Regions from separate parts of the Gracilibacillus saliphilus genome, predicted to be linked through region 1. Evidence: predicted binding sites of a transcription regulator. Region 1 holds the regulator's gene; each other region holds the start of a gene.
What was found. The regulator Rex, encoded in region 1, represses fermentation and respiration genes when NADH is low (regulators of the CRP and FNR family bind a similar motif). The targets are predictions, from matches to a motif close to TTGTGAAATATTTCACAA.

Region 1 (7,250 bases):
GGTCAACGATACCAGCGTCGATCATGTTTACCCATTCTCCAGTTGCTGCGTTGAAACCAATTCCAACTTTTTCACCTTTTAGACGTTCTACGATAATTGAACCTTCTAATCCAGCATTTTCTGCAATTTGACGAACTGGTGATTCTAGTGCGCGAAGTACGATGTTTACACCAGTAGCTTCATCACCTTCAAGGTTAAGTTCTGCAACTTTGTTATATACGTTAAGTAGTGCTGTACCACCACCAGAAACGATTCCTTCTTGAACCGCTGCACGAGTTGAGTTCAATGCATCCTCAATACGTAGCTTACGTTCTTTAAGTTCTGTTTCAGTTGCAGCACCAACTTTTACTACTGCTACGCCGCCAGCAAGCTTAGCTAGGCGCTCTTGTAATTTTTCTTTATCGAATTCTGAAGTAGTTTCTTCTACTTGTGCACGGATTTGTGCTACACGAGCAGAGATTTGTTCTGGGTCACCAGATCCTTCTACGATAGTTGTGTTCTCTTTGGTAACAACTACTTTAGAAGCGCGACCTAATTGCTCAATGCTTGTGTTTTTAAGTTCTAAACCAAGATCTTCTGTGATTACTTCAGCACCAGTTAATACAGCGATATCTTCTAACATTGCTTTACGACGATCACCAAATCCAGGAGCTTTTACAGCAACTGCATTAAATGTTCCGCGTAGTTTATTCACTACTAATGTAGCAAGCGCTTCGCCTTCTACATCTTCAGCGATTAATAGAAGTGGTTTACCTTGTTGTACAACTTGTTCTAGTACTGGTAATACTTCTTGGATATTGTTGATTTTCTTGTCAGTAATTAAAATGTAAGGATCTTCAAGATCCGCTTCCATCTTGTCTTGGTCTGTTACCATGTATGGAGAAGCATATCCACGATCGAATTGCATACCTTCTACAACTTCTAATTCTGTGTTGAATCCTTTAGACTCTTCGATTGTGATAACACCATCGTTACCCACACGTTCCATTGCTTCTGCAATTAATTGACCTACTTCATCATCAGCAGAAGAAATTGCTGCTACTTGTGCAATTGAATCTTTTCCTTCGATAGGTTTGGAAACTTTACGAAGTTCTTCCGTTGCGATTTCAACCGCTTTTTCGATACCGCGACGTACACCTACTGGGTTTGCACCAGATGCAACGTTTTTAAGACCTTCTTGGATCATTGCTTGTGCTAATACTGTTGCAGTTGTTGTACCGTCACCAGCTACATCATTTGTTTGAGAAGCTACTTCAGAAACAAGCTGTGCACCCATGTTTTCGAAACTATCTTCTAATTCAATTTCTTTTGCAATCGTTACACCGTCATTTGTAATTAGTGGTGAACCATATTTTTTATCTAAAACAACGTTACGACCCTTTGGCCCTAATGTTACTTTTACTGCGTTTGCAAGTGTGTCTACCCCGCGTAGCATTGCGCGACGTGCTTCTTCACTAAATTTTAATTCTTTAGCCATTGTGAAAAAACCTCCTTAAAATTTTAAAAAAGTTATGTTATTTATCTTTATAGCTCTTCGTTATCTTACTTAACTTACAACTGCTAAAATGTCACTTTCACGAAGAATTAAGTATTCTTTACCTTCATATTTTACTTCTGTACCAGCAAATTTAGAGAAAATGATAGTATTGCCCTCTTCAACCTCAAGTGCCACTTTCTCTCCATTGTCTGTTACACGACCAGAACCAACAGCTACAACCTTACCTTCTTGTGGTTTTTCCTTCGCAGAATCTGGAAGAACAATTCCACTCGCTGTTTTTTCTTCTTGCTCTACAAGCTCAATAATGACACGATCACCTAATGGTTTAAGCATCTTTTCGTTACCTCCTTGAATTTCTCATTCATTATTTTGTTGATTATTAGCACTCGTTCAAGAGGAGTGCTAACACAATTATTATAATAATGAAAACTGATTTTTTTTGCAAGTATTTTAATATCGTTTTTTAAAAAAATTTATCACGGTCGCTAACTATATAAGTGAAGGATACTCTCCACTTATGAACAGCAAAATACTCACATACTTCTATGTGTAGACGAAGTATTTCAATTTTATTCTAAATTTATGTTAAAATACGTATCATGACATTAAAAAGAGTTTAAGGGAGTCGTTATACTTGCCAAGAAAATATATTTATTTGATCATAACGTATATTGCTATGCAGTTTTCCATCTTTTTGGCTCTACCGTTTGTTTCCTACATTGATGATTTGGATACTTTCCAAGCTAACTGGAATATTGCATCATTCGCGATAGCTTTGATGATATCTATCTATTTCATAAGGGATGAAGTGCAAGATTTCTTCCAAGCACAACAAAAGAAAATTGGAACCATTATACTGTGGTCTGTACTAGGTTTTTTCCTTGTGATGATAACACAAGCCGTTGCTGTTGTTATTGAAATGGTAGTTTTCAAAATCCCACCTGGTTCAGAAAATACAATGGACTTAATGAATATAGCACGACAAACTCCTTTGTTTATTGTAATTATTTCTATACTGGGACCTATTCTAGAAGAGCTAGTGTTTCGTAAAGCTATTTTTGGTTCACTCTATAAGAGAATGAACTTCTTTTTCGCTGCGTTGTTATCTGGGGTCATTTTCGCTGCCGTTCATAATGATTTTGAACACTTACTTATATACACTTCAGTCGGAATGGTGTTCGCCTTTCTTTACGTTGAAACGAAACGAATCCTTGTACCAATTATTGTGCATATGTCCATGAATACATTTGCCGTAATCGGTCAACTGTCTGTCGATCCAGAAGAAATGGAACAGCAAATGGATCAAATAAAAGAGTTAATGACGATTCTTATTGGAGGACAATAGTATTATGCGTATTTCACCTTTACGGTCTGCCATTTTTTACATTGCGTTAGGCGCTTTGTTCACTTACATCGCAATCCAATCGGCAGATGAAACTGTTTTTAACTTTATTACCATTTTATTAGCAACCTTTGCAACAATTGATTTTGTGGTTGCGTTTAGATTAATCAATCTACATTTTCGCATAAAAAAAGCGAATGATAATAAGAAAAAATAGACTTAGCTACTGTTAGCTGAGTCTATTTTTTAGTAATGATATCTACTCTTCTCCTTCGTTCTCTAACGGATAATGCTTCATAAAATAGGCAAGTGATTGTAGTTCTACGGCTAAATCAATATGATGTACACGGACATTCTCCGGAACTGTAATTCTTGCCGGTGTGAAGTTCAAAATACCGCTGATGCCGGTTTTCACTAGGCGATCAGTAATATTTTGTGCTTCCGATACAGGTACTGTCAAAATCGCAACAGAGATATTTTCTAAGTTCCCCTCTAAATCATCAATGTGGTGCACTTGAATATCCCCTATCGTTTTGCCGACCTTTCGTTTATCAGCATCAAAAGCAACTTCAATTTTTGTATTATTATTTTTGGTGAAATTATAATTTAAAAAAGCGGTTCCTAAATTCCCTACACCAATTAGCGCAACGGGAGTATTTTCATCCTGATCTAATGTTTTACGGAAAAATCCCAACAAATATTCGACATTATAGCCATAACCTTTTTTCCCTAAAGCACCAAAATAGGAGAAATCTCGTCTTATTGTAGCAGAATCTACTTTCATCGCTTCACTTAATTCTTTTGAAGATACTCGCGACTTTCCCTGAATATGAAGATTATTTAAAAATCGATAATATAATGGCAAACGTTTCGCCGTCGCTTGTGGTATTTTATTTTGATTCATCATCATTCATTCCCCTTACTAGTTCGGTTTGGATTTGTGAATGTTTTTACTTACTTTTTATTCTAACAGAAAAGCGGTTAAATGTCGTGAAATAATTCACTTACAGCCAAACAACTGTGCTTGCAGTGGTTTCTGCTTTCCGATACACTGAACATATTAGAGGTGAAAGCAAATGATTTATTTACAAGTAAACAATTTAACCAAAAGATTCGGTGCTGAACTGATCTTATCTAATATAAAATTAGAGATAAAGAGGGATGACCGTATAGCTATAGTGGGTCGAAATGGTGCCGGAAAGTCTACTCTTTTAAATATTATTTCCAATCAACTTAGTTATGATGAAGGCGAAATTCATAAACCGAAAGATGTATCGTTAGGCTATCTTGCACAACACTCAGGTTTAAATTCTAATGAAACGATTTGGGACGAAATGCTTAAGATTTTCGAACACTTTCAAAAGGAAGAAAAAGCTCTACGCCAGATGGAACAGCAAATGGGCGATCCTGACCTACTTGCGGATAGTGATCGTTACGAGCAGTTGCTTGCCAATTATGATCAAAAACAAGAAGCCTTCAAGCTTGCGGGTGGTTATCAATATGAAGCGGACATAAAAGCGGTGCTAAACGGCCTTGATTTCCCAGAAAGCATGTGGACGACCTCGATTGCTACACTAAGTGGTGGTCAAAAAACAAGATTAGCTTTAGGGAAACTTTTATTAACGAAGCCTGACATTCTCATATTAGATGAGCCTACAAACCATTTGGATATTCAAACTTTAACGTGGTTGGAGGGCTATTTAAACAGTTATCAAGGTGCTGTCGTCATCGTCTCTCACGACCGCTATTTTTTAGATAAAACCGTGAATATTGTCTATGAAATATCTCGACATCATTCAACTAAATATCATGGCAATTATAGTGATTATTTACAACAGAAAGCGGCAAATTATGAACGTGATCTAAAGCTCTATGAGAAACAACAGAGTGAAATTAAAAGAATGGAAGAGTTTATTCAGAAAAATATTGTACGTGCTTCTACTACGAAACGTGCCCAAAGTAGACGTAAGCAGTTAGAAAAAATGGAAGTGATGGACAAACCAGCTGGCGAAGAAAGCTCTGCCAAGTTTACTTTTACAATTGACCGCAGAAGTGGTAACGATGTGTTAAAAATTAACGATTTAGCATTTCACTATCAAGAATCAGATCCATTCATTTTTTCAAATCTTAACTTGCATATCGAACGTGGGGATAGTGTAGCACTAGTCGGACCAAATGGTGTTGGAAAATCAACCTTATTAAAGACAATTATCGGACAGCTAGACCCTGCTTCAGGTGACATTCAGCTCGGAACAAATGTACAGATTGGTTACTATGATCAAGAACAAACACAATTAAATCCTAAGAAAACGGTATTGAATGAACTGTGGGATGATTATCCGGTCATGAATGAAAAGGACATTCGCACCATTCTCGGTAACTTCCTTTTCAGCGGTGATGATGTGTTACGTAATGTTTCGGCTTTAAGTGGTGGGGAAAAAGCGCGCCTAGCACTAGCAAAACTAATGATGGAGAAGGCAAACTTCTTATTACTTGATGAACCGACCAACCATTTAGATTTGGATAGCAAAGAAGTGTTAGAAGCTGCTTTAATTGACTATCCTGGATCGATATTGTTCGTCTCTCATGATCGTTATTTTATTAATAAGATTGCAACACATGTGCTGGAAATGCAAGCTAACAAAACCACACTCTACTTAGGTGATTATGATTACTATGTAGAGAAAAAGCAAGAAGAACAAGAACTTGCCGAACTAAAGAAGGCGGAAAAGAAAACTGTAGACAATCCGGAAACCACCAAATCGAATTTTGAAAAAGAAAAGCAATTAAAAAAAGAGCAACGGAAAAAAGAGCGTAGAATTAAGGAAATTGAAGATGAGATTGAACAACTTGAGTTAGAAATGGAAGAAATTGATCAAATGTTATGTGATCCTGACGTTTTTCAAGATCATGAAAAAGCATTGGAACTAACTAATCAAAATGACTCCTTAAAGGCAAGATTGGAATCATTAATGGAAGAATGGGAAACATTACACGACTAACCTATGACAAAGAGCATTCTACATGTCGAGAATGCTCTTTTTAACTCCACTATGGTCCAATATGTTTATCATTATTCACCCCAAACTCCCGTTTTGACTGTTTTTTGAACATACTCTTTAAAATCTCTTGGCTCACGTCCTAGAACCTGTTGTACTCCATCTCCTAAAAAAGAATTTCTTCCATCAAGCACAGATGTAAACAATTCCATCAGCAGTTCTATTGTATGTGCAGGTGTCCCGGCTTCACATAAAGCTTTTTCAAATTGCTGATGAGTTAACTTTATATAACTGATATTTCTTTGTATAACAGCAGATATATCATTTGTTGCTTCTTGGAATGTCATTAATCTTGGCCCTGTTAATTCATATAGTTTACCTATGTGTCCATCTTCTGTTAGCACCTTTACAGCAACTTCCGCAAGATCATCTACATCTATGAATGGTTCTGTAACCTTACCCACAGGTAATGCAATAACACCTTCTCTGATTTGGTCAATCAAAAAAGCTTCACTAAAGTTTTGATTAAACCAGCTTGATCTCAATATTGTCCAATGAGCATCTGAATTTTTTAGTTCGTTTTCACTTTTTACCGCTCCTTCTTCACCACGGCCAGATAGTAATACGAGGCGTTTCACATTATTTTGTAAAGCTAACTTTGTAAACTTGCTAATATCCTCGGCAGCACTTGGTACAGCAAGGTCAGGACTATACACAATGTACACAGCAGCTATACCCTCTAATACTTTTTGCCATGTTGATTTATCTTCCCAGGAAAAGGGTTGTTCACTATGCCTTGATCCGATTCTTACAGGAATGCCCATCGATAATAAACGTTCCGCAACACGCTTTCCGGTCTTTCCATTACCACCTAAAACTAAAATTGGCTTTTGCTTTTCATCCGTTTGCCTTTGTAACATCATTTCTCCTCCTTCTATTCTTTTTCTTCAGATCTATGTGTTTTCTAATTTCTCTTTTAATCATCAATCACCCCCTTCATACATTTGTTTGCACAAGCAACTATTTTTCTATAAGAAAATGGTTGAAGAAAATATCAACCACTAAAACTTTTCTAACTCATCGCTCATTTGTTCTAGCTGAACTGAGAGTTCATCCGCTGTTTCTCGTCCTAGGATTTCGGCATAGCGGTCACGTAATCTCATCCAACAATCATAGATCGTTGCCTCCAGTTCTTTTCCTTGCTCTGTAGTATAAATATAGGATGTGCGTCCCTCAACATTATTGTAGACTAATCCTTTCCTCTTCAGTTTTTCACAAATACGTGTAACAGTTGAGGGTTGTAAATGTAATATTTCGCCAATTTCTTTTTGTGACAGTCCTTGATTCTCGTATAGAACCATTAATAAATATGCTGCAGTTGGTGATAAGCCGCTTCGGGTAAATTCTTCTT
Region 2 (8,390 bases), on a different contig from region 1:
GGTTCTGAAAGCTGGTTAAATGGACTCGTTGAAGATTTAGCGATGTTAGTTGATTTAGCAGAAGAACGTGGTAAAATCGCAGCTTTAACAGAGTATGGTTATAGTGCTTCTGGTATTAACGAAACAGGTAATACACTCGATTGGTATACACGTGTTTTACATGCAATCAAAGATGATCCTAAGGCAAGTAAAATCGCCTATATGCAAACGTGGGCTAACTTCGGCTGGCCAAACAATATGTTTGTACCATATAAAGATATTCATGATGATTTAGGTGGTGATCATGAATTATTACCTGACTTCCAATCATTTAAAGATGATGAATATTCTGCTTTTCGCGAAGATGTTCAAGGAACCATCTATACAGAAACACATATGAATAAATCCGTTGCACCTCAAGAACCAATAGCACATGTTGCATCCCCAGTTTCAGGCACAACCATTACAGATAGTTCGACAAAGCTTCGAGTACGGGTACTTCATGACAATCCACAGCAAGTTACTTATAAAGTAGAAGGTTCTGATCAAGAACATTCTCTCAGCTTTGATTCAGACAGTAATTATTATGTAGCAGATTGGATACCAACCGCAGATAAAAATGGCACAGCAACCAACCTTACCTTTAAAGTTGTCCATCAAGACGGGAGCATTTATGAAGAAACTGTTAAAGTGTTTGTAAAAGCAGATAGTTTACCAACAAAAGTATATACCTTTGATGATAATATTGATGGTATTAAAACAAACGGAACTTATCCAGAAACAAACACAGTCGCATTTGAGCATGCAACTTTAGCAGATGATGGTAAGTTGAAATTTCAAATTGAAGGGATGGACACTAGTGAAACATGGCAGGAGTTAAAATTTGAATTAACAGATCTAACAACAGATGATTTGCAAGTTGTCAACCAGATTGAATTAGAAGCTTTACTTCCTACTTCTGTCGGTGACGGATCAATCCAAGCAGTAGCCATGCTTCCTGATGATTGGGAAACCAAATATGGTATGAATGAAACTTCTGAAGACATTTCTGATCTAGAAGAAGTAACTATTAATGGGGAGACATTTAAAAAATATCACGCAACCATTAACTTAGCTGATACAGCAGAAGCAAGGACGATCGCGCTATCGTTAGTAGGGAATCAACTTAACCTGACAGACGCAATCTATATCGATACTATTAAACTAAACAACTCCTATATGGAAGCACCAGCTGATCCATTATTAGTAGACGATTTTGAGGGGTACTTAGGAGATGATAGTTTATTAGATAATGCATATTCCAGCAACGGAGATAAAGTAACACTCCATCATTCTTCTGAAAACAAAATGGCAGGGGAATATGGCCTGGAATATAATTTTACGATTGCCGGAATGGGGTATGCCGGTCGTCAGACTCCTTTAGCCAATGTAGATTGGTCAGAAACAAATGCTTTTCAATTCTGGTTACAGCATGATAGTTACCCGAATGATTTAACCATTCAAATCCAGATAGGAGGCGTAAGTTTTGAAGCATATCATGATTTAGATGAGCCTTCTGAAGGGATCATCACGATACCTTTTTCTGAATTCGTACCTGCTCCTTGGGAAAATAAACCGGAAGTTATAGTTGATCAAGAAAAATTGAAAAACGTTACACAATTTGCACTTTACACAGGCGGAGAACAAGGAGAAGGAACCCTTTACTTTGATGATATGCGTGCAGTATATGATGATGCACAACCTGAAGTACCTGATGCTGAGGATACACCTTCTCCAGAAGTACCAACGGAAGATAACGATACGATTGATAACAAGGAATCATTTACTAAAAAGGACAACAGCTATCAGTTTGACTTAACAACAGAAAAAATAGAAATCACAAAAGATGTAATTACACAATTAGAAAAGAATGCTACCATTCAATTAAACTATCAAAACACAAGTGTCACTATTCCTGTCCAACTTTTACAATCGTATGATGAAAACATTACATTTGCCTTTCATCCTGTATCAGATAAAATCAAGGAAAAACGTGATGACGTATTAAGCGATCTGTTTGACTTTCAATTATTTGCAGGGGAACAGGAAATCACCGAATTTGAACAACCGTTAACGATTACTTTTACGTTAGATAACGATCAGGAATATGCTGCAGACAACCTTCAAGTAATACTTGTCGATCAAGACGGTGAACTTGTGACAGATCAACGCTTTGATGTTGTCTGGAATGAAGAATCTAAAAGTGCTAGTACTGATTTGACACATTTTAGTATTTATGGCGTATTTGCGTATACAGAGGAGACAGCAGAAGAGTCAGAGGAAGATCCACCTTCTGATGATCCTGAACAAGGTAACAAAGATCCAGATGACGATTCTAATGAACCCTCTAGCAATGATAGAGACAGTACAGATCAGAAGCAAGAAACAGAAAATAACTCTGGATCTAATAACATAGACTCTAATTCTGGTCAAAGTGAATCCTTGCCAGATACCGCAACTAATACTGCCAATTGGCTAGTAGCTGGTTTACTACTTACACTATCGGGTATAGTAGCATTGGTGATGGCAAGGCGAAAAAAGCTCAATAAATAAATGAATGGATCTATAGGTTCGCCATAAGTTCTAGCTTATGGCGATCTTTTCATTTTGCCTTTAGTTAAGTGCTATCAGGGTTTCACTATTAATGTACTGCTCCTACCCAAAAAGGCAGATTTATTTAGATAATCCCGAATACTTGCATTTCCATAGCAAAAGGCAGATAATAATAACAGGAATTTTTCAAACATGGAAGGAACGTGTCAAAATGGGGTCTACTCATGAATTTTCAGTAAGAGAAGAAATTGCTAATTCTGTTACTCATGGAATTGGAATGGCATTAAGTATCGCAGGATTAGTTATTTTGATCGTCTATTCATCACTATACGGTACAGTATGGCATATCGTTAGTTTTACTTTATTTGGTGTTACAATGGTACTCCTCTACACATCCTCTACTCTGTTGCATAGTCTCCGAAAAGGGAAAGCAAAAAATGTTTTTGAAATATTGGATCATTCATCGATCTATTTCTTTATCGCCGGATCCTATACTCCCTTCTTATTAGTTGTTGTTCGAGGATGGGAAGGTTGGACATTATTTGGTGTTATTTGGGGACTTGCGATTGGCGGAACAATATTTAAAGCCTTTTTCGTTAAAAAGTTTTTATATTTTTCCACGATACTGTATGTATTGATGGGCTGGCTTATTATATTTGCTTGGCAGCCACTGGTAGAAAATATGCATCCTAACGGCCTTAAACTTTTAGTTATCGGTGGTGTTTTATATACAGTCGGTGCTATTTTTTATGTATGGCGTGGGTTTAATTATCATCATGCATTATGGCATCTGTTTGTTTTAGCAGGATCAATTGCTCACTTTTTCGCTGTTTTGTTATATGTATTGCCTATTCAATAATATGAAAGAAGCTCCAGTAAATGGTGCTTCTTTTTTTCATTATATGTGTGCATTTCATCACATCATATCGATAACAAGAGCGATACAATATAGTTAACACCTTGTTAAGGAGGTACTATATTGACTCAGCAACCACCGTTTTTTAAACCGAGAGACTATCATAAAGATCCGTTTATTGTTATATGGGAAGTTACACGTGCTTGTGCATTGAAATGTCTTCACTGCAGAGCTGATGCACAATATCATCGTGATCCCCGTGAATTAAATTTTGATGAAGCAAAACAATTAATTAATCAAATCAAGTCCATGAATAATCCACTTCTCGTATTTACTGGTGGTGACCCACTGGAACGTGAGGATTTACTGGATATTGTCCAATACGCAGTCAATAAAGGGGTTCGAGTCTCCATGACACCATCCGCTACCCCTAATGTAACCAAAGATGTGATGCAAAAAGCGAAAGAAGTTGGATTATCTCGCTGGGCATTCAGTATTGATGGTCCAAACAAAGAGGTTCATGATTTCTTCCGGGGCACAACTGGCTCCTTTGACCGTACGATTGAAGCCATTAATTATTTACACGAACTTGGAATGCCACTGCAAATTAATACCGTCATTTCTCAATATAACATCGAATACTTAGAAGAAATGAGAGCATTAATGGAACAATTAAATGTTGTGCTCTGGAGCGTATTCTTTCTTGTACCTGTTGGACGTGGACAGGATAAAGATATGATTTCACCAGCTGAACATGAGAAAGTATTCCGCTGGTTATACCAAGTATCAAAGACAGCTAGTTTTGATATTAAAACAACTGCTGCACAACATTATCGCCGTGTTGTGCTTCAGCAAAAAGCAAGAGAACAAAAAATCGAAAAAGATGAAATCGCATTTCAGAATGTCTTATCAGAAGGGGCAACAGGTACAGTGGATGGATTAGGACGAGCGCCAAAAGGTGTCAATGATGGGAATGGTTTTATTTTCATTTCACATATTGGAGATGTTTACCCGAGTGGTCTACTCCCTGTCAAAGTAGGAAATGTCCGTTCGCAATCATTACCTGAAATCTATCGGGAATCACCTGTTTTAAAACAGTTGCGCGATCCAAATCAGTATAAAGGAAAATGTGGCATTTGCGAGTTCCGGCATGTATGTGGAGGATCTCGTTCTCGAGCTTATGCAGCAACAGGAGATTATTTGGAAAGTGAGCCGTATTGTATCTATATACCTCGGGCGATGCGGAAGAAAAAAAAACAAGGCAATTTCTTATAGATTATTCATGATTTCAGTAATGTCATGATCCAATCACTATCATACTTGTTTTTAATTGCATTTTCATCTTCCCATTTATCGATTTCTTTAATCTTGTAATAAAGTAGAAAAGTCGTGAACACGATCACGGCTTTTTCCTTTTACTATTGAGTATTACATCAGTTAAAACCTAATGATAAGAAAAAACCGAACGATATATTCGTTCAGTCTCATCAGGCATCTTTCTTCAAGACACCTATTCCAGCTAATATTACTTTTGCGTCATTAGTCAAAAAATTCAATGCCTTTTTTCCATAAAAAGGTTAGGTTTTTCCTTTAAGATTAACTTAATACCTCTTCATGATTGATACTTTTTATAAGTTCACTGAATCTCATATCCATCCTCCTGATTTCAATTCAAGATAACTATATCGCATATAGGAATTAACTGTATTTTTTGTTGAAGTTAATCTTTTTTGTCGAACACGCACTCAACCTAGTAATTTCAACCCAACTACTGCCAATATAATTAAAGCTAGAAAGAATATTCTTTTGGCACTTTTAGATTCATTGTAAAATAAAATCCCAACAATGGCTCCGCCTGCTGCACCTATGCCAGTCCATATCGCATAACCCATACTCATGGGAATGGTCTCTAATGCCATTGATAAAAACAAAAAACTTAAAGCAAAACTTGCAATCATAAAACTAAATGCTGTATTAGATTTTTGACGATGCCATTGATTCATCATAATTACTGCCAACATTTCAAATAACCCTGCTACAATTAATTGTATCCATGCCATCAGTTACTTTCCTCCTTTGGTTCTGAAGTTGCTTTCAATCCAATAATACCAATCAAAAGTAAAAGAATTAGTGCCGTTTTGGCAAGGCTAATTTCTTCATTAAAAAAGAAAGCTCCAGTTATCACAGTCCCAGCTGTTCCTAACCCTACAAATACGGCATAAACCGTTCCGACTGCAATCTTTTCTCCGGCCATAATTAAAAAATAAAAACTAATCATAATAGCGATAACTGTGCCAATCCACTCTAAAATTTGATCGGAGTGTGTTAAACCAATTACCCATAAAACTTCAAATACTGCAGCGATTATCACTTTTAACCATTCTTTTAACATAACAACTTCCTCCTTACTTTTTTCACGAAAAAACATTTAGATGTGCAGTAAAACTGCCTTTCATAAAAGAGAAAACTGAAACTCCTTACAGATACACATGTACTCGAGATAAAATATATTTTGATTTAGTACCAATTTAGTATTCAAGAAGGTTGATTTTGGTACTAAAACCTGTTTTAAGTACCAATTTAATAATTTGTTTTCTATTTTTGGTACTTAATTGACTGTTTAGTACCATTTTGGCTTTTTGCAAGTTATTTTTGGTACTTAAATTAAAGGCATATTGATTCCCAAAAGTGTCATGTCAGAAAGCGAAACGGTCAGCGCAGGTGTTGACTTGCACTAGCTATCTTTCAAAGGGCAACTCCATTTGAATGACTTTGACTCTAAAGTTTGTGCACATGCCCGCCACACTGAAAAAAGCCTGGGAGAATGAATCTCCCAGGCTTTTATCCTTCCGTGTCACAGTAGTTTACTGTGTGTTTTCTCTCGGACCAGTCCAACATTTGTTGCGGAACCCTAGAAAACAATTACGATATGCTATTGTTAATTATTGTACCATCTTTTGATTTCTTTTTCTAACAATTACTAATAACCCAATTCCCAATCCTAACAATACTCCACTAGCTAACAACCAATTAAAAATGTTAGTTGCAGTATCAGGCAAACCAACACCGTCACTTGATTTTTCATCAGAAGTTGCATTTTGATCTTGTTCATCATTGGCAGTAGCTAAAACACCATAAGTTGAGAAGTGGTCAACTGTTGTAATTACGACACCATCGCTTACCTCACCACCAATAAGCTCCCAACTATTAGTTTCTTCATTGTAATAATAAATTGCTACATTATCCGCACTATCATCATGACCCATGATTAATTGGAATTCACCAGTATAATCTTCAAAACCTTCAGGGAAAGTAAATTCGAAGGTATATACATCACCTGCAACTTGAAGATCCCCTAAGTTTTGAGGTTCTGCTTGTTTAACAACTAAAGTCGTTCCTTCCGGTAAGTCGCTCGGTAAAATCACTTTAGTTGCTGAATCAGCAATAGCAATTATCATATCCGCAGCTACTTCTATTTCTTCACCTAATTCAACTTTCATTTCTTTCGTGTCATTAATTGATTCATTGTTATCTTCATTCTCATCTTCTGGGGTTTCCGTTCCTTCGCCATCACCATCTTGTTCAGATCCATTCCCAGGTGATTTATCATCATCTTCTGGTTTTTCTGGTTTTTCTGGTTTTTCTGGTTTTTCTGGTTTTTCACCAGGCTTTTCGTCAGACCCATCACCTGGCTCTTTATCTGAATCCTCATCTGGATCTTTACCTGGTTCTTCTATTGGATCTAATGCATATGGATCCCAACCTTTTAATACGTTTTGTACGGTCCAGTCAGCTGCCTCTTCATCGGTTAATTGACGACGTGAATCATTGATTACTGCACCTGGACCTTCATTTTTATACTCATATAAACGTGCATCTTCAGGTTGTAAGCCGCTCATTGATGTCCAGCCTTCTGGTTTGATATGCTCACCAAGTTTGCTTTCCATGATGACAACACTTCCAATTGCATCTGGATTGCCCCCAGCAGGCCATGGTCGGCCTAAATATACAGTTTCTGCAGGTGCATCACTCGTAAATTTACTGTCTTTAATTAACATGCCATACTCATCTGACTTTAACGTACTGGCTGCCGTCACATAACCATTATTTGAGTCTGAGCCACGATCCAATGAATGAATTACAGAATCTTCAATAACGATACTTGCTGCACCAAAAATGAAGTCAACATCCCCTTCGATGTAAACATCCCCATAATACTGCGTACCGGAATGAGTATATAACGTATCTTGATTTCCGATAAAACGGACATCATTGAAATATTGACGATCCCCACTGGCATAAACTGCTACAGCTTGTTTTCCTTCAACATCGGCACTTTCATCAAAGGAATTTTCCAATGTTAGATTTTCGATACGGAGATCATCTGCCCGTAAATAGACACTGGCACTACCACTTGTCCCGAGCGTTCCACCTACACCATTGTCACGACCGGCATAATTATCATACGTAATGACTGTATCATGTTTGCTTTCCCCTAACAAATTAATAAAAGGTTTATTCGTTGGAATAGTGACTACTTCTTTGTACGTACCATCTTTAATAAAAATGGTTACAGGATTACGATTGTTTTCAGGAACAGCATCAATGGCAGCTTGAACAGTCTCGTAATCTCCTGATCCATCTTGTGCGACAACTAAATGACTTTCGATCTCATTCATTTGCTTTGTTTGTCCTTCCAATACTTTAGTATCACCTTGCATTAATGTCCTGCCATTTACATCAACAGAGTCGGTACCTGTTACTTGAACAAATACTTTATCCGTATAATCTCCTGTCGTTTGCATGATTTCCAACAGTTGAGTCGCCCAATGACCTCCCCAGGCATAACCGTCTCTTCTTTCTGCTTCTATTTCCATAATATCATGTTTAATCACACCGTCACGGCCAGAGAATATCGGTTTATTTGTGCCTATTTCATAGAAACGGTACCACGCAGTTGAAT
Region 3 (8,390 bases), on a different contig from region 1:
GCGAATGACAACATGTAAGTCACGTTGATTTCCTGTCGGTCCATAATAGTTAAAGCCGTAGCTAAGCTGTCCGTAGCCACCAATCATATGGGTAGGTTTCATATGAATTTTGGTTGGACTATTATGAGTACCACCTCGATTTTTCGTTAAGTTGGTTCCAGGTACGTGAATATGACGGTCCTGTGCATGATGCATAAATGCCATCGTCCTCGGAATCCGGTGTGAAACAACTGCTCTGGCAACGACCACACCATTACGGTTAAAGCACTCGATCCAGTCATTATCTTCAATACCAGCCTCACTTGCATCATCTTTGTTAAGCCAAATAGTTGGACCGCCTCTGAATAAGGTCAGCATTGGCTGTGCATCGTAATACATACTGTGAATCGACCATTTGTTGTGTGGGGTCAGGTAATTTAACGTTATTTCTTTCCCTTCCACTGGCGGGCGATCCTTCTTAAACGGTGTATGGTGGAGCATTGGTTTATACGTCGCCATTTCTTCTCCAAATTCTTTCATCATTTCATGATCTACAAAGTATGACTGTCTTCCGGTTATCGTACGGAACGGAATTAATTTTTCGATATTGGTAGTAAAAGGGGAGTACCTTCTGCCACCTTTTTCTGAGCCGCTAAATGCCGGGGACGTAATGACTGTTTTGGGCTGAGCATTAATTTGCTCAAAGGTAAACAGTTCTTCCTCTCGTTCTTCCGCTAAATCTTTCAGCTCTAAGTTTGTTTGTTTTTCTAATGCTTCCCACGCTTTCACTGCTACTTTACCGTTTGTCGTTGATGACAGACGTAATATTGCTTCACATGCATCTCGAGCATCGGTGATATTGGGTAGACCTTTTGATATACCTTCCTCTTCTACTTGACCAATGGCATGCTTTGTTTGTTCATATTCCTTTTCCATGGACCAATTGATTCCTTTGCCACCGTAAGGATTTTTCGCAATATTATCCCCCAGTGAAGTGAACTTTTTATATAATTGTTTATAATCACGTTCTACGACATGAACATTTGGCATTGTTTTACCTGGAATTGGTTCACATTCACCTTTTGACCAGTCTTTGATTTCACCCAATGGTTGTGCAATTTCTTGTGGTGTATCATGTTGTAATGGGCTTGTGACAATTTCCTTAAATGCTTCAAAATCTACTTCTTCTGCTAAATCTGAAACCCCTTTTGCTAATGCTTTGAAAATATCCCAATCCGATTTTGCCTCCCATGGTGACGAAATTGCTGGGTTGAACGGGTGTACAAACGGGTGCATATCGGTACTGGATAAATCATGTTTCTCATACCATGTTGCTGCAGGCAAAATCACATCGGAATAAAGACCGGTTCCTGCCATACGGAAATCTAAGTCAACCAGTAAATCTAACTTTCCTTCTGGTGCTTGATCACGCCACTTTATTTCTGATGGTCGTAGGCTGTCTTGATCATCATTTAATAATCCATGATCTGCGCCTAGTAAATGCTTTAAGAAATATTCATGACCTTTTCCCGAGCTAGAAATTAAATTGGCTCTCCAGACAAAAAGAGTTCTTGGATAGTTGACCGGATTGTCCGGGTCTTCTATGGAAAATTCTAGTTGTTTCTCTTTTAATTGATCGGCCACATATTTACCGATTTCTTCTTGTGTTTGATTACCAGCTTTCACCGCATCTTCGTAAACTTTCGTACTGTTTTGCTTAAATGTTGGATAAGATGGTAACCAACCTAGCCTTGCTGCTAATACATTATAGTCTGCTGGATGTTCATATCTTGCCTCGTCAACCGTTTTGGCTGTTAACTCATTAATCGATGTTTCTTCATAGCGCCATTGATCCGTTGCAAAATAGAAAAAGGATGTTCCATTTTGTAGTTTCGGCGGTGCTTGCCAATCTTTTGCAGTTGCTATCGTGTTCCATCCTTCGGCAGGACGTAACTTCTCCTGACCGACGTAATGTGCCCAGCCACCGCCGTTTACCCCTTGTGCACCAACCATAATCACCAGGTTGACAACTGCTCTGTAGATCGCATCGGAATGGAACCAGTGGTTAATGCCTGCTCCGACAATGATCATCGAGCGGCCATTGGTATCAATCGCATTTTGCGCAAACTCACGAGCAATTTTGGTTACTAGATTTCGATCGACACCAGTAATTTTCTCTTGCCATGCCGGTGTGAAGGCTTCGATCTCATCATAGGATGACGCAACATCACCGCCAATGCCCCGGTCAATACCATAATTGGCGAGCATTAAATCATAAACTGTTGTAACATGCTCGATTTTCCCATTGATTACTACTTGTTTCACCGGAATGTTACGCTTCATCGTTGATCTTGTATTAGCATCGAAATAAGCAATTTCTACTGTTTTGATCTTATCCTCGATTCCTAAAAAGCCTAGAACTGGTTCGATCTTTTCCCCATTCCGTTCATCAATTAGCTTCAGATTCCATTTACCCTCTTTGTCCCAGCGACTACCCATCGTTCCTTGTGGCACAGCGAAATCCTCTGTTAAAGCATTGTACATTAACGGCTTCCATTCACTATTGGTCGTTTCTAATGCTAAATCCTTCGCATGCAGAAAACGGTCGGCAATATAAGTGTCTCCTTTTTGTTTTAATCTTACGGTAAAAGGAAAATCAGTATATTGTTTGGCATAGTCTTCAAAATATGGCGTGCGTTTTTTTTGATAAAACTCATTTAAGATCACATGCCCCATCGCCATCGCAACAGCACCATCTGTACCCTGTTTCACCGACATCCAATCATCTGAAAATTTGGTCGATTCAGCATAGTCCGGACTAACGGACACTACTTTTGTTCCTTTATATCGTGCTTCTGCCAAAAAGTGTGCATCTGGTGTACGGGTTAACGGTACGTTTGAACCCCAAGTCATAATATAACCGGAATTGTACCAGTCAGAGCTTTCAGGTACATCTGTTTGGTCTCCCCAAATTTGTGGAGATGCTGGTGGTAAGTCTGCATACCAATCGTAAAAACTAAGCATTGGTCCACCGAGCAATGACATAAAGCGACTTCCTGCTGCATGACTAACCATGGACATCGCCGGAATTGGTGAAAAACCGATGTTACGATCTGATCCATATGTTAACGTGGTGTATAAAACAGAAGCAGCCACTAATTGAGTGACTTCTTGCCAATCTGCACGAACTAAACCACCTTTGCCTCGAGCACTTTTGTACATTCGTGCTTTTTCCGGGTCCTCCACAATACACTTCCAAGCATCTAACGGATTTTCATGTATCTTTAAAGCTTCACGCCATAACATTAATAATTTTTTTCTAACATAAGGGTATTTAACACGCAGCGGACTGTAAATATACCAAGAAAAGCTTGCTCCCCTTGGGCAGCCACGTGGTTCAAAGTCTGGCATGTCTGGTCCTATAGAAGGATAATCAATTGACTGCCCTTCCCAGGTTACAATGCCATCTTTTACAAATATATTCCAACTACAAGAGCCCGTACAATTGACACCATGTGTAGAGCGAATCACTTTGTCATGCTGCCATCTTCTGCGATAGACATTTTCCCAATCCCGATCACCTTCCTGTAATTGGCTATGATCGTTTGCATATTTTTCTTTTGGTTTTAGATAATTCATACGTTGCCATAATGGAGATTTTTTGTTTGGCATCTTGATCCCTCCGTGTTCCCAATCTCTATTGCTTATGTTCATTAAATCACGAACACACCAATACAAGGTGTGAACAACATCACACCAGACCGTGACGATTTTGTGACAAACACTGAGATATCAAGCTTTGATATATTTTTATATTTTTTGATTGAAAATGTTTGAAAAGTTTAATCAGTTGAAGTAAATATGCAAAGGTGGAATTCTTACTTTCCTATCTTAATGATTCGTTTCACGAGCAAAAATTCTAAATGAAACTGTAAGATTTCCCTGTAAAGTTAGGTTAACAAGGAAATCTGTCAATGAAAGTGAACGGTTTTCCCGGTAAACGAATCATTACCGGGAAATCTATCATTAAAATGGGAGGTTTTCCGTGTGAAATGTTAGTTTATGATAGTTCGATGTATGCTTTACGAACTTTTTTTAAAGAGATAACTTTTTTATGATGCAGCTGTTTATTTTGAAATGGGACTTGTTTATTGCGAAACTCTGCTTCTTTATTGCGAAATCGCTCTTGTTTATTGCGAAACACCGCTTCTTTATTGCGAAATCGCTCTCGTTTATTGCGAAATACCGCTTCTTTGCAATATAAAGTGAGTTCGACTAGTTTTTTGCGCCTACATAGACATCTCCATTTAAACTGCCCATAAAATGCTTACGGACACAACTCCATAAGAAAATCCTACAGCAACAAACTGTAGGATTAACATTACGAGTTAATCAGCACTTTTCCAAATCAGAAAAAGCTTTTTATAATTTTTACTGGAGTTTTCCAATTTCAGTAATACAATTGACTATCTACACAATAACTTCTGCTTCACAATGTCTGATAATAGTTCCATCCCCGTTACTTTACTAACGTGGATCACTTCTTCTGGAATTGTCGGTGTTTCTACCCAATTCGTTAAGATATTTTCCTGGCTAGTCACGTAAGAAGGTTCAAATCGAACACCTTCTTCTCCATCAAAAATAGCGGCATAAAAAATATCTGATTCAACAATATCTTGAAAGAAGTGACTGCCATAGGATAATTCCGGCATAAAACCTTTTTCTTGCGAGGAGACCTCACAGATAGCAGACACATGCTGAATTTCTGAAAAGTGGACAGGAACACCTAATGATGGTGTAGACGTACCCCATCGTCCCGGACCAATCAGAAAAACACGTTCATTCTTGAGATCTCTTGTTATTTTACCTATGGTGCGGGCCACACTGTATTTATCTTGTTCACTTAAATGGAGGTAATCATCCATATCTACATAAATACAATAATCGATTGGAATACGTACATTACCTCCCATAAAGTTACCCTTTGTTTGTATAAAACAGGCTTCGTCAGGTTTTATTTCTGGTATCTCTACTGATTGCCCCAATCCTTTTGTTTGCAATGGTCGACATTGGACAATGTTAATCTTAAAGTCATCTTTACCACGGAAATTAGCAGTAAACTCTACATCGACAGGATAATCATAAACACGCGCTATTTCTGCTAAAACTTCTCTCATCACTTCTGGAAATGTAGAATTTTTTAATAAGTTTTTAAAATCGAGAATATATGGTGTCGGCATATTCTTATAACCTAAATCCTTTAAACGGAAAGCTGTTTCGGTATCAATCGACGCAAATAGATTACGCTCAACATCCCAAACATTGGCTATTGCCTCATCAACCTTCACACTAGTCAATCGATTTTTCGACATCGATAAAACGTCGACTCCATGCTGTGAAAATTTCTTTAAATCATCCATATGCATTAACGGCTTCCTTGTCGGCTGATCTAATGTAACAATTTTGGCATAGTCATCAACGGTTCGGTCCACCGCTCTAGTACCTAATCCAAATACTAAACGAATCATACCTGCATCCATATCAACGCTTTTGTCCCATACGTAAAGATTGGAAGAATTACCAACTCCAGCAACATGCGGGAAGAAGTTATCTTCATAGTGATCACCAGATACTCGCTGAATCAAAATTGCCATTTGTTCATCTTTTTCAAATAACCCACGATTCATTCGATATTCCAGTGCATCTTCATTCATCGTACTGGCGTATACAGTACGGATCGCATCTTCTAATGCCTTATAACGCTCTTCCGGTGTGCCCTGATTCACACAAAAGACGCTATCATATTTTCCGGCAAATGCATTTCCGAAATTATCTTCCAACAACGAACTGGAACGAATAATAATCGGAGATTGACCGAAATATTCGAGTACCTGGACGAATTGTTCCTTAATGTTGGAAGGGAATTCTCCATTTAGTAATTTCTCTCGTAGTTCCCTTGCATACTTATAATAGCCTTCTTTTGTTTTTTGTTTAACACGCAATTTCCATCCACCATTTTGCACAATATACGTATAGAAAATATCAGATCCAATATAAAAAGAATCATGTGCTTCCATATATTTTGCAAAGCGATTCTTTTTGTCTTCTTTTAATATTTTTCTAGCTAACAGCATCCCGACACTTTTCCCACCAATAAAGCCTGTACCTACTTCTCTAGACGCAATTGTTAATATGTCTTGTAATGTAAAATATTGATCACATAGGTCAAACATTCTCGACTTTTCACCTAGTAAAAGAGTCACCAAAAATCTTTTTGTTTTTTCTTGCGTCACCTGATCTTTTTGCAAGTCATCATATGCTCTTGAAAAAATAACATCCCAATAATCCATCCGTTCTTCCACACGATTGATATTAGAAAATAAAGCAGATGCCTCTGCACTTGCTGTAATACTCTTTACTCGCTCATCTTCAATTAAATGAGGGAAAAACATCGTAGGGGAGTAGCGTTGCCATACTTTTAATGGATGAATATAGTGTTTGCCATCCACTTCATACAAATCTAACAAAACTTGTGTAGTTTCACGTATTCGGGCGATCGTTGCATAAGTATGAACATTCCGGTTAATCGCAAAATATGCAACTGTATCTAATTCATATAAATAAGGACAGCACACTTTAAAAAAGTTGCCGATCATTAAATCCGAACACCAACTTGACAATAAATCCGTCAAACTATCGAATACATAAAACGTTTTAAATCCTTCATTTTCAATTAACCGATGAATTTCAGTAGCAAAGCTTTCAAATCCTTTTTTAGCATCAACATTATACTGTTGAACTCCTTCTCTTTCGACCAATGGTTCATGTTTACCGAAGCGTACATAGATAACTTTTCGACCATCTTGTAAAGCTTTGTCAACATACGGAGTAATAATATCTTTATATGCATGAATGTTATCCACTTGCCATACTACATTATCTCCTAGTCTCAGCGAGTCAATCGTCTTATCAAACCCAGGAATTCCTGTGGATATTTTTAATTCCATTTCCATCTTGATCACCAACCACTTCTTTAAATACCTTATATTCTAATTATAACATCATATCATCATAATCCTATATCGATTAGGCATCAATACATTCCAATAAGTTGATAAGTAAAGTGTTGTGTGTATTCGTTTGATGCAGAATGGATTTAGTTACCATCGATTAGAAATGGTCTAATTGACACGAAATGTTAGAAAAATAGGCATTCTTAATGATTAGGAGACCGCTATACTACACGAGTTACTTGAAATAAGGTGCTTCAGGAGGTTTACAAGAGGACTATTCGAAATGAATTGTTTTAGTGACCATTTTGAAATATATCAATCACATAACCATCGCTTCGGCTGCCCACATCCCTTTCCGTGGGGTTTCCCCTAGGAGCGGAAGTGGGCGGCCTTCACTATGATCATTCTCTACAACGCTAGCATGAAGTAATACGGTTGCTTTTATAATTACAAATAGCATTTGCCACTTTGTCCATTGTAAAAAATCAACCTATTTTATGATAAAAATTGTTGCACCTTCTCAGAGCGGAGACTAATTGCGAAGACTCCTGCGGGAATAGCACGAGCCGAAAATCCACTTTGCAAAATGTTTTTCTTTGCAATGTTAGTTGAGGCCGTGCCCGTGGAAAGCGAAGTAATTAGTCGGAGTGTTGGCAAATACACATAAAACATTTCAAAGTTACTACTTCGATTAACACGATCATTGAGTTGATTTTATACTTCCTTTGAACATAAACTCTTTTATTCCCATCTGGCCTCTTCCTGAGTCTGTGTGTTTAGTAATTTCTGTAATGCTCTCTGATCATACTTTATTCTTTCCTTTATTTCCTCATTTATATGTTCGATTGCTTCACTTGTAATAGCCTTTCCACCATGGAAATCTTTCATCGCTACATCCCAAATAAATTTAATGTCTTGATCTAAAGATTGAGGTCTACCTGGGACTTCTTTGTTTAAAGCAATCCAGTATAGTTGTTTTAAATCGGGATTAATGAAATATGGATCGTTTTCTACATGTTCATACATATATAGCATGTCATCAGCCATCTTTTTTGCAAATTCCCATGCCAATTCCTTATGTTGACTTTTTTCAGAGATGGCAATAGACATACTTGCCTGCTTGTCGACACCTGCTAATCCAAAAGGTAAAGTCGTGATTCCCCATTTTCCATTTTGCTCTGGAACCCACTCCTGTAAACGACTTGCAACATAACTAGCCATTTGAAACATTACTAAGTTATCATTTTGAAATGCTTCTCTTCCTCTTTCATCCCAAATATTAACATAAGGGCTAAGGTCTTTTTCAACTACCTCTGTTGCGATATTAAAAGTAGTAACAAAAGGCTCATCATCCCCCAAATACTCGAATTCTTCGTCTAAAAAGTAATTGGTTCTTAA
Region 4 (6,569 bases), on a different contig from region 1:
GCCAAGTCAGATTAGAAATTATCCAATTATTATCGAAAAATAAAATGAATATAAAGGAACTATCCAGTGTTTTAGGGATCAGTAGTCCGATTGTGACCAAACATATCGAAAAGTTAGAAAAGGCTGGTATCATTCGAACTGAAAAGATACCGGGGAAATCAGGGTTGCAACGAATCTCCATACTAAAAGTGGACCACATTGAAGTCAATTTTCCTAAAAAAATCTATCATTCATTTGCTACATATGAAACGTCAGTACCTATTGGTCATTACACAGACTACCATGTTGTACCTACTTGTGGCTTAGCGACTAGTAAAGACTTTGTTGGCCCGGTAGATCAAACCAAATATTTTATGGACCCTAAGAGGATGGATGCAAGAATATTATGGTTCACACAAGGATTTATTGAATATAAAACTCCGAATTTTTTGCAAGAAGAAGATCAATTACAACAAATGGATATCAGTTTTGAAATCTCATCGGAGTTTCCATTTTCAAACGAAGTATGGCCATCTGACATTACTTTCACTTTAAACAATATCGAGTTAGGAACATGGCAAAGTCCAGGGGATTTTGCGGATACTAGAGGTAAATATACTCCTGACTGGTGGCCACACAATATTAACCAATACGGGCTACTAAAAACGATTCGAATCACGTCACATGGCACCTATATGGATGGGGAACCTTTGTCAGATGTAACCATTCATGATTTAGACACTACTGTAGATGGATGGAAATTAAGAGTGGAAGTAAAAGAAGATGCCGAACATGTAGGTGGAGTTACATTGTTCGGAAAAGAGTTCGGGAACCATGATCAGGATATTAATTTTAAACTGTATTATATTTAATAGCTAGCTCTTTCATAATGAAGGTTGAAAAGCAAGAATCCGTCTCAATTTATTGGACGGATTTTTTCTATTAGAAAAATTATATATTTCATATCTTTACTACATCGCAAATTCTATCCTTCTAAAACTTTTTCCATTCTAAAGTGAAAAAACAGCTTCACAACGCTTTATACTTCCTTTAAAATAAAAGCAGAAGAATGTCGAATTATGAAATGAAAAGAAAATGAGGGAACAGCGATGAAAAAAACAGTCATCATTGCAGATGATTCACGGTTTATGAGACAGTGGCTTAAGCAGAAAGTCGAACAACATCCCTATCAAGTTGTTGCGGAAGCCTCAACTGGTCTAGAAGCAGTGAAAGCATATCAACAATATAAACCAGATATTATCATCTTAGATATCGTTATGCCAAAATCGAACGGATTAGATGCCTTACTAAAAATCAAAGACTTAGACCCAAACGCTAATGTCATCATGGCCTCTTCCCTCGCCACTCACGATAACGTAACAAGGGCATTGAAATATGGAGCCAAAGACTTTATCGTCAAACCACACTTTCATAATTTAATACAAATTATGGATAATATTTTCGATTAGCAGCTATCCAACCTTATCTAAATAGATAATCGTTTGTAGAGCGGACATTTATTCCGTTATTCGGTTCATTTAAGTTAACATCAGAGCTTTTTTCAATGAATAACGGAACAAATGTCCGCGCTCAGCCCTGAAATAATCTATTTAACTAAAAACACAGCAAGTTCTAGGTGAGTTTATCTCCACTAAGACCTTTAAAAAAGCTTGGCATTCGTCTAGCCAAGCTTCCTAATTAAAATAATTCGTAATAGCTTTCTTGTCCAAGGTGCTGTACATATTTGTCCGCCAACTCTTTTAAATTCGTAGATTCTTCTAAAAAGAGCCACTGATCATCTTTTTCACCTGTATAAGATTTACGTTCTACTTGAAATGCTCTCGTATCTTTATCCAATAATGTAAAACATAACTGCGCATCATATGTTTTATATTTCGGATCGGACAACGCCTCAACAATCAAAGGGTTCTCATCGAATGGGACGGGATTTTCGTACGTATATAAATAGATACTTTTTTGTCTGATATCTAATTTATAATCCTTAATTGGACTATTATTTTCCATACTCTCTTTAAGTAACTGCACTTCTTCATCAGTTATTTTCCGCCTTGACTTCTTTGTTAAAAAGACTCTTCCATTCGGATGTTCATATATTTCATAACCTTCTGGAATGCTATCAACTGAAGTATTAGAATCATCTTTTTTAAAATAATAGGAAGGATTACCTTTGTTCGTTTTCCTTACATGTAAATAGTACTCATCTCCACGAAAATTCGTATATTTCACTGCCATCTTTACACCACCTTTAGTTTCATAGCCGATACATAATCTCAAGATTTTGCTTTCATTAGTATAACAAAAATCAGAATAAAGTGAAACTTTGAAAAAAGCCATGTTTGCTATTAAATAATGTGATTTGTATCACAAATAACTCCTTATCCTTTTGTTACAGTAAAAGTAATACAAGTAAAGGAGGAACAATATCATGAGGGAATTTCAATTAACTGATACACCTGCAAATATTGTCAAAATATATCCGAAAGCTAGTGATTTTTTCAAGAAGGAAAAAATTGATTTTTGTTGTGGCGGCGATCAACCTCTTCAATCCATTCTTGATAAGAAAAAAAGACCAGTTGATGGGGAACAGCTTATTGGCTCGATCAATGAATCCTACCAAGCATGGATAGAAACCGGGAATAAAGAGATCAATTGGGAGAATGTCACTTCTTCAGAATTGGTTGATTATATTATGCAACATCATCATCACTATTTACATGAAGAGTTAACACCGCTCAGTCAGTTTGTTACAAAAATATACCGAGTACACGGTCCGCATCATCCGCACCTTGAAGATTTATATAAATTATTTCACCAATTCAAAATGGAAATGGAAGGTCATATGATTGAAGAAGAACGAGATTTATTCCCGCTTTTTGAAAAATATGAAGTGGAGCCAAGCGAAACATTAAAAAAGCACATTTTCCAATTAAACAAAACGATGATCGAGGATCACGAATTTGTAGGTGAAATCATGCAACAAATGAATGAAATAACCAATGACTATACATTGCCAGAAGACGCATGTAATTCATACAGGATCACCTATGCTAGACTAGCAGAGCTAGAACAAAACACGTACCAACATATACACTTAGAAAATAATATACTCTTTAAGTCCATTTCATAGGATAGTAAAGACGCTAATAGTAGGATTAGCGTCTTTTACATATTTTCGACAATTTCCCGGGGAATAATTCCAGATAATTGTATTGGTTTATAATTATATAGTGTAAGAATGATAATTATTGGGAATAGCTTAAAGAGAATTATTTTAGTGTCATTAAAGGAGTGCATACGCATGGAAATCAAAATATCAGATCAAGCATTACAATGGTTTAAAGATGACGTTGGGGTAAGCGATGGAGATACAATTAAATTTCAAGCTAAATATGGTGGTTATAGCCCGATACATGAAGGTTTTTCACTAGCCTTTGCACTAAATGAACCAATGGAAGATACGATTACAACTACGGAAAGAGATGGCATTACCTTTTTTATTGATGCGACAGATGCATGGTATTTTGAAGGGTATAATTTAATTGTCGAATATAATGAACAACTAGATGAAGTTGCATATGATTATGAAGAAATCCAGTAAAGAGTGAGGAAATCCCTCACTCTTTTTCTTTTGCTAAATCTCCCATACTCTCGAACCAAATACAACGAAACAGGAAGAAATTATGTTAAAATAAAGGAAGACTTATCAGGAAGTTAGCGACCGTCACCACCCGCTTTATAACTTTACACTTGAAGTTGGAGTCTTACGGACAGTTAGTAACGTGATAAAGCAAACTTAATAGAATGTTCCGTATAATTTCCCGATATATTCTATAAAGGAGGTTTTAATCGATGAGCAAGCAGGAGTTCCGCAAAGCGATGAGTAAATTTGCGACAGGAATTACTGTCGTAACATCGGAATTTGATAATGAGATACAAGGAATGACAGTCAATGCATTTATGTCTGTGTCTTTGGATCCACAGTTAATTACTATTTCACTAGATTCCAAAACGAATTTCTACCAAAATGCCGATAAAATTAAACGATTCGGCGTTAGTATTTTACGAGAAGAACAACAAGAAATATCCATGATCTTTGCTAAACAAATAGAAAAAGAATATAAAGACTTTACAACTTTAGACGGTATACCAGTCATAGATCATGCACTCACTACATTGGCATGTACCGTAGTCAATACGGTTGAAGCAGGTGATCACTTACTGATTATTGCAGAAGTAGACGAAATCAAATTAGACGAAGGTAATCCAATTCTTTATTACAACAGTACATATAAAAGAATAGTGGATGAATAGAGAAGAGTACGGAGGATAGTCATGGCCATTCTTGCAATCTTACGAAATAGTGCAATATTACCTAAAAAAGAAGCGATGTTTTGGTTAAATCGAGTAAGCATGAGGGACACACTCGTTTATCTTTTTCTTATATTCTTTATTAGCTTCTTACCTAATGTCATTTTAATGATAGCAAACTTTGAACAAGGTCAATCTCACATTTCTTTTAGTCAATTTCTACTGCAAATTATTGTCTTTTATCCCTTTTTTATCATGTTTATCGTTGTTACAGGGGTTTCCATATTAGCAATCGGTCCCTGGATACTAAAAATCTTTCTGCAGCGCAAATTAGCATATCAACAATTATGGAAGATGACATCCTTTGCGTTACTATGGCCATTAATCATTTATCACCTGTTATTTTTCACGCCACTACCAACTTCCTTTGCTTTTTTGGTTGGTTTAGTGTTGTTATATATAATCCTATATCAAATGATTTTGATTTACCCCAAAAAAAGAAAGTGAGGGAGTTTCATTGGCAGATAATGAATGGAAGATAAACCATAGTTCAACTACACAAATAGATCGGTTTAAAATAACGATCGATGAAGTGTTACTTGCAAATGAACAGACACAGAATTTTTCGTATATTGAATTTCGGGATGGTGTCTGTGTTTTGGCAATTACGAACGATAATAAAGTGGTCATGTTAAAACAATATCGTCATCCATTACAATCCACTGAACTTGAATTTCCCGCAGGTATGATTGAAGAAGATGAAGAACCTCTTTACGCAGCACAACGGGAGTTATTAGAAGAAACAGGGTATCAGGCAGAAGATTGGCAATCTCTCGATTATTTCTATCCATCTCCTGGTTCCACAACCGAAAAAATTCATTTGTATTTGGCAACAAAGGCAACAAAAGTAGATGATCAATTTTTAGATGAGCTAGAAAACATCGAGGTTGAAATTGTTAATATGAAAGATTTTTGCAAACTGGTAGAACAAGGCATTTTTCGGCATGGTGCCGGTCTCGCGTGTTGGGCTCGATATTTAAGTATGTCTTTCAATTAACTCCCAAAAGCTTGGTCCATTATAGTGACTGTAAGAATTGATTTAATCTTACAGTCATTTTTTTGCGTTTGTTCTATGTGCTAAACCCTCCAGCCCTTATCACTTCATGCTAAGTAGACCTGCGATTCCTCTAGTAGCCATTATGAAATATATGAAATTGATCACCACGTTGGCCGACCACCTTCCCCTACCTTACTTTGTTTATAAAAGTTGTGATAGCAATGTTATATAAGAAAAACCGTGAAAGCCCACCCGGTCTTTTTCATTGATCAAAATAATATATCGATGGTATAAAGTAGTTATTTTAAGTTGGATATTGGGCGTAACAACCGCTACGGCTTGCCCACTTCGCTAATTAATGCTCTACCATGAATGTACTCGCTGACATTCCAATTTTATTACGCAGGTTAAGAAAGCTCGAGACGTTAGCAGTCACAAACGTTGTAGAACAGTTTCATAGCGGAGGCCGTTCACTTCCACTCCTACGGGATGGCGGAAAGGGAAGTGGACAGCCGTAGCGATGGTTTCCACAAGCTATTTCAACATGGCTACTCTGCTTACAAATGTGTTGATAACACGGATTATATACTTTCCTATATTATAAGAAAACCGTAGAGCGCCCGCAGAAACGTAGCGGCTTCAGAATCAACTGGGATAAAGGAATCACTGAGAAAAGCGAACCGATGATGACTTATCATAGGGCGATTCGTGAAGTCGCCTAGTTTTTGGGCGCTCGGAGCTAGACATCTGCGCAAAATTTTATACTTTCTTGTCCTTACAAAAAAAAAGCTAAAACCCTTTTCAGGCTTTAGCTATTGATCATGTCTCTTACTTTCGCTACTTCTTCATCAGGAACAATGTAATAATAAATACCGTCTATCGTTGTTCCTGACCCTTGCACTTGATAGCTTGTTACATTTTTTCTTGTATCGGTATACCCATTCAGTAGTGATTTCATTGCATTAAAATCAAGACTGGTAGACATATTATTACCCATAATATCGATTAGCTCGTTCACTTTGGTAACATTTGCTACGTTGGCACCTTCATTAACAATTGCTTGTATTACTTTACGCTGACGTTCAGTTCTTCCAAAGTCACCAGTCGGATCTTGCTTTCTCATTCTTACATATGCAAGCGTCTTAGCTCCGTCCATTTCAACTGGACCTTCTGTAAATTGGTACTTGTTGTCACTCCACTCTAT

Region 2: GHT08_RS06825 (TIGR04053 family radical SAM/SPASM domain-containing protein) is a predicted target of Rex. The motif match lies at 3,476-3,493, and genes of this name have one in related genera.
Region 3: GHT08_RS13005 (nitrate reductase subunit alpha) is a predicted target of Rex. The motif match lies at 3,719-3,736, and genes of this name have one in related genera.
Region 4: ric (iron-sulfur cluster repair di-iron protein) is a predicted target of Rex. The motif match lies at 2,350-2,367, and genes of this name have one in related genera.

The regions. Positions count from the first base shown of each region.
Region 1 is NZ_WJEB01000057.1:630-7,879, reverse strand. Features, by position in the region: partial or broken gene groL (chaperonin GroEL) at 1-1,477, opposite strand, end outside; gene groES (co-chaperone GroES) at 1,547-1,831, opposite strand; gene GHT08_RS21575 (CPBP family intramembrane glutamic endopeptidase) at 2,133-2,843, shown strand; gene GHT08_RS21570 (YdiK family protein) at 2,848-3,057, shown strand; gene GHT08_RS21565 (redox-sensing transcriptional repressor Rex) at 3,100-3,747, opposite strand; gene GHT08_RS21560 (ABC-F family ATP-binding cassette domain-containing protein) at 3,917-5,842, shown strand; gene GHT08_RS21555 (NAD(P)H-binding protein) at 5,914-6,759, opposite strand; gene GHT08_RS21550 (MarR family winged helix-turn-helix transcriptional regulator) at 6,901-7,250, opposite strand, start outside.
Region 2 is NZ_WJEB01000004.1:85,092-93,481, forward strand. Features, by position in the region: gene GHT08_RS06815 (glycosyl hydrolase) at 1-2,571, shown strand, start outside; gene trhA (PAQR family membrane homeostasis protein TrhA) at 2,783-3,430, shown strand; gene GHT08_RS06825 (TIGR04053 family radical SAM/SPASM domain-containing protein) at 3,551-4,702, shown strand; gene GHT08_RS06830 (DMT family transporter) at 5,173-5,487, opposite strand; gene GHT08_RS06835 (DMT family transporter) at 5,487-5,819, opposite strand; guanidine-I (ykkC/yxkD leader) riboswitch at 6,256-6,353, opposite strand; gene pelA (pectate lyase) at 6,370-8,390, opposite strand, start outside.
Region 3 is NZ_WJEB01000019.1:36,712-45,101, forward strand. Features, by position in the region: gene GHT08_RS13005 (nitrate reductase subunit alpha) at 1-3,651, opposite strand, end outside; gene GHT08_RS13010 (PEP/pyruvate-binding domain-containing protein) at 4,446-6,992, opposite strand; gene GHT08_RS13015 (ABC transporter substrate-binding protein) at 7,734-8,390, opposite strand, start outside.
Region 4 is NZ_WJEB01000004.1:76,701-83,269, forward strand. Features, by position in the region: gene GHT08_RS06770 (ArsR/SmtB family transcription factor) at 1-851, shown strand, start outside; gene GHT08_RS06775 (response regulator) at 1,089-1,448, shown strand; gene GHT08_RS06780 (hypothetical protein) at 1,678-2,232, opposite strand; gene ric (iron-sulfur cluster repair di-iron protein) at 2,426-3,127, shown strand; gene GHT08_RS06790 (HesB/YadR/YfhF family protein) at 3,299-3,598, shown strand; gene GHT08_RS06795 (flavin reductase family protein) at 3,850-4,311, shown strand; gene GHT08_RS06800 (DUF1189 family protein) at 4,333-4,815, shown strand; gene GHT08_RS06805 (NUDIX hydrolase) at 4,826-5,365, shown strand; gene GHT08_RS06810 (LCP family glycopolymer transferase) at 6,174-6,569, opposite strand, start outside.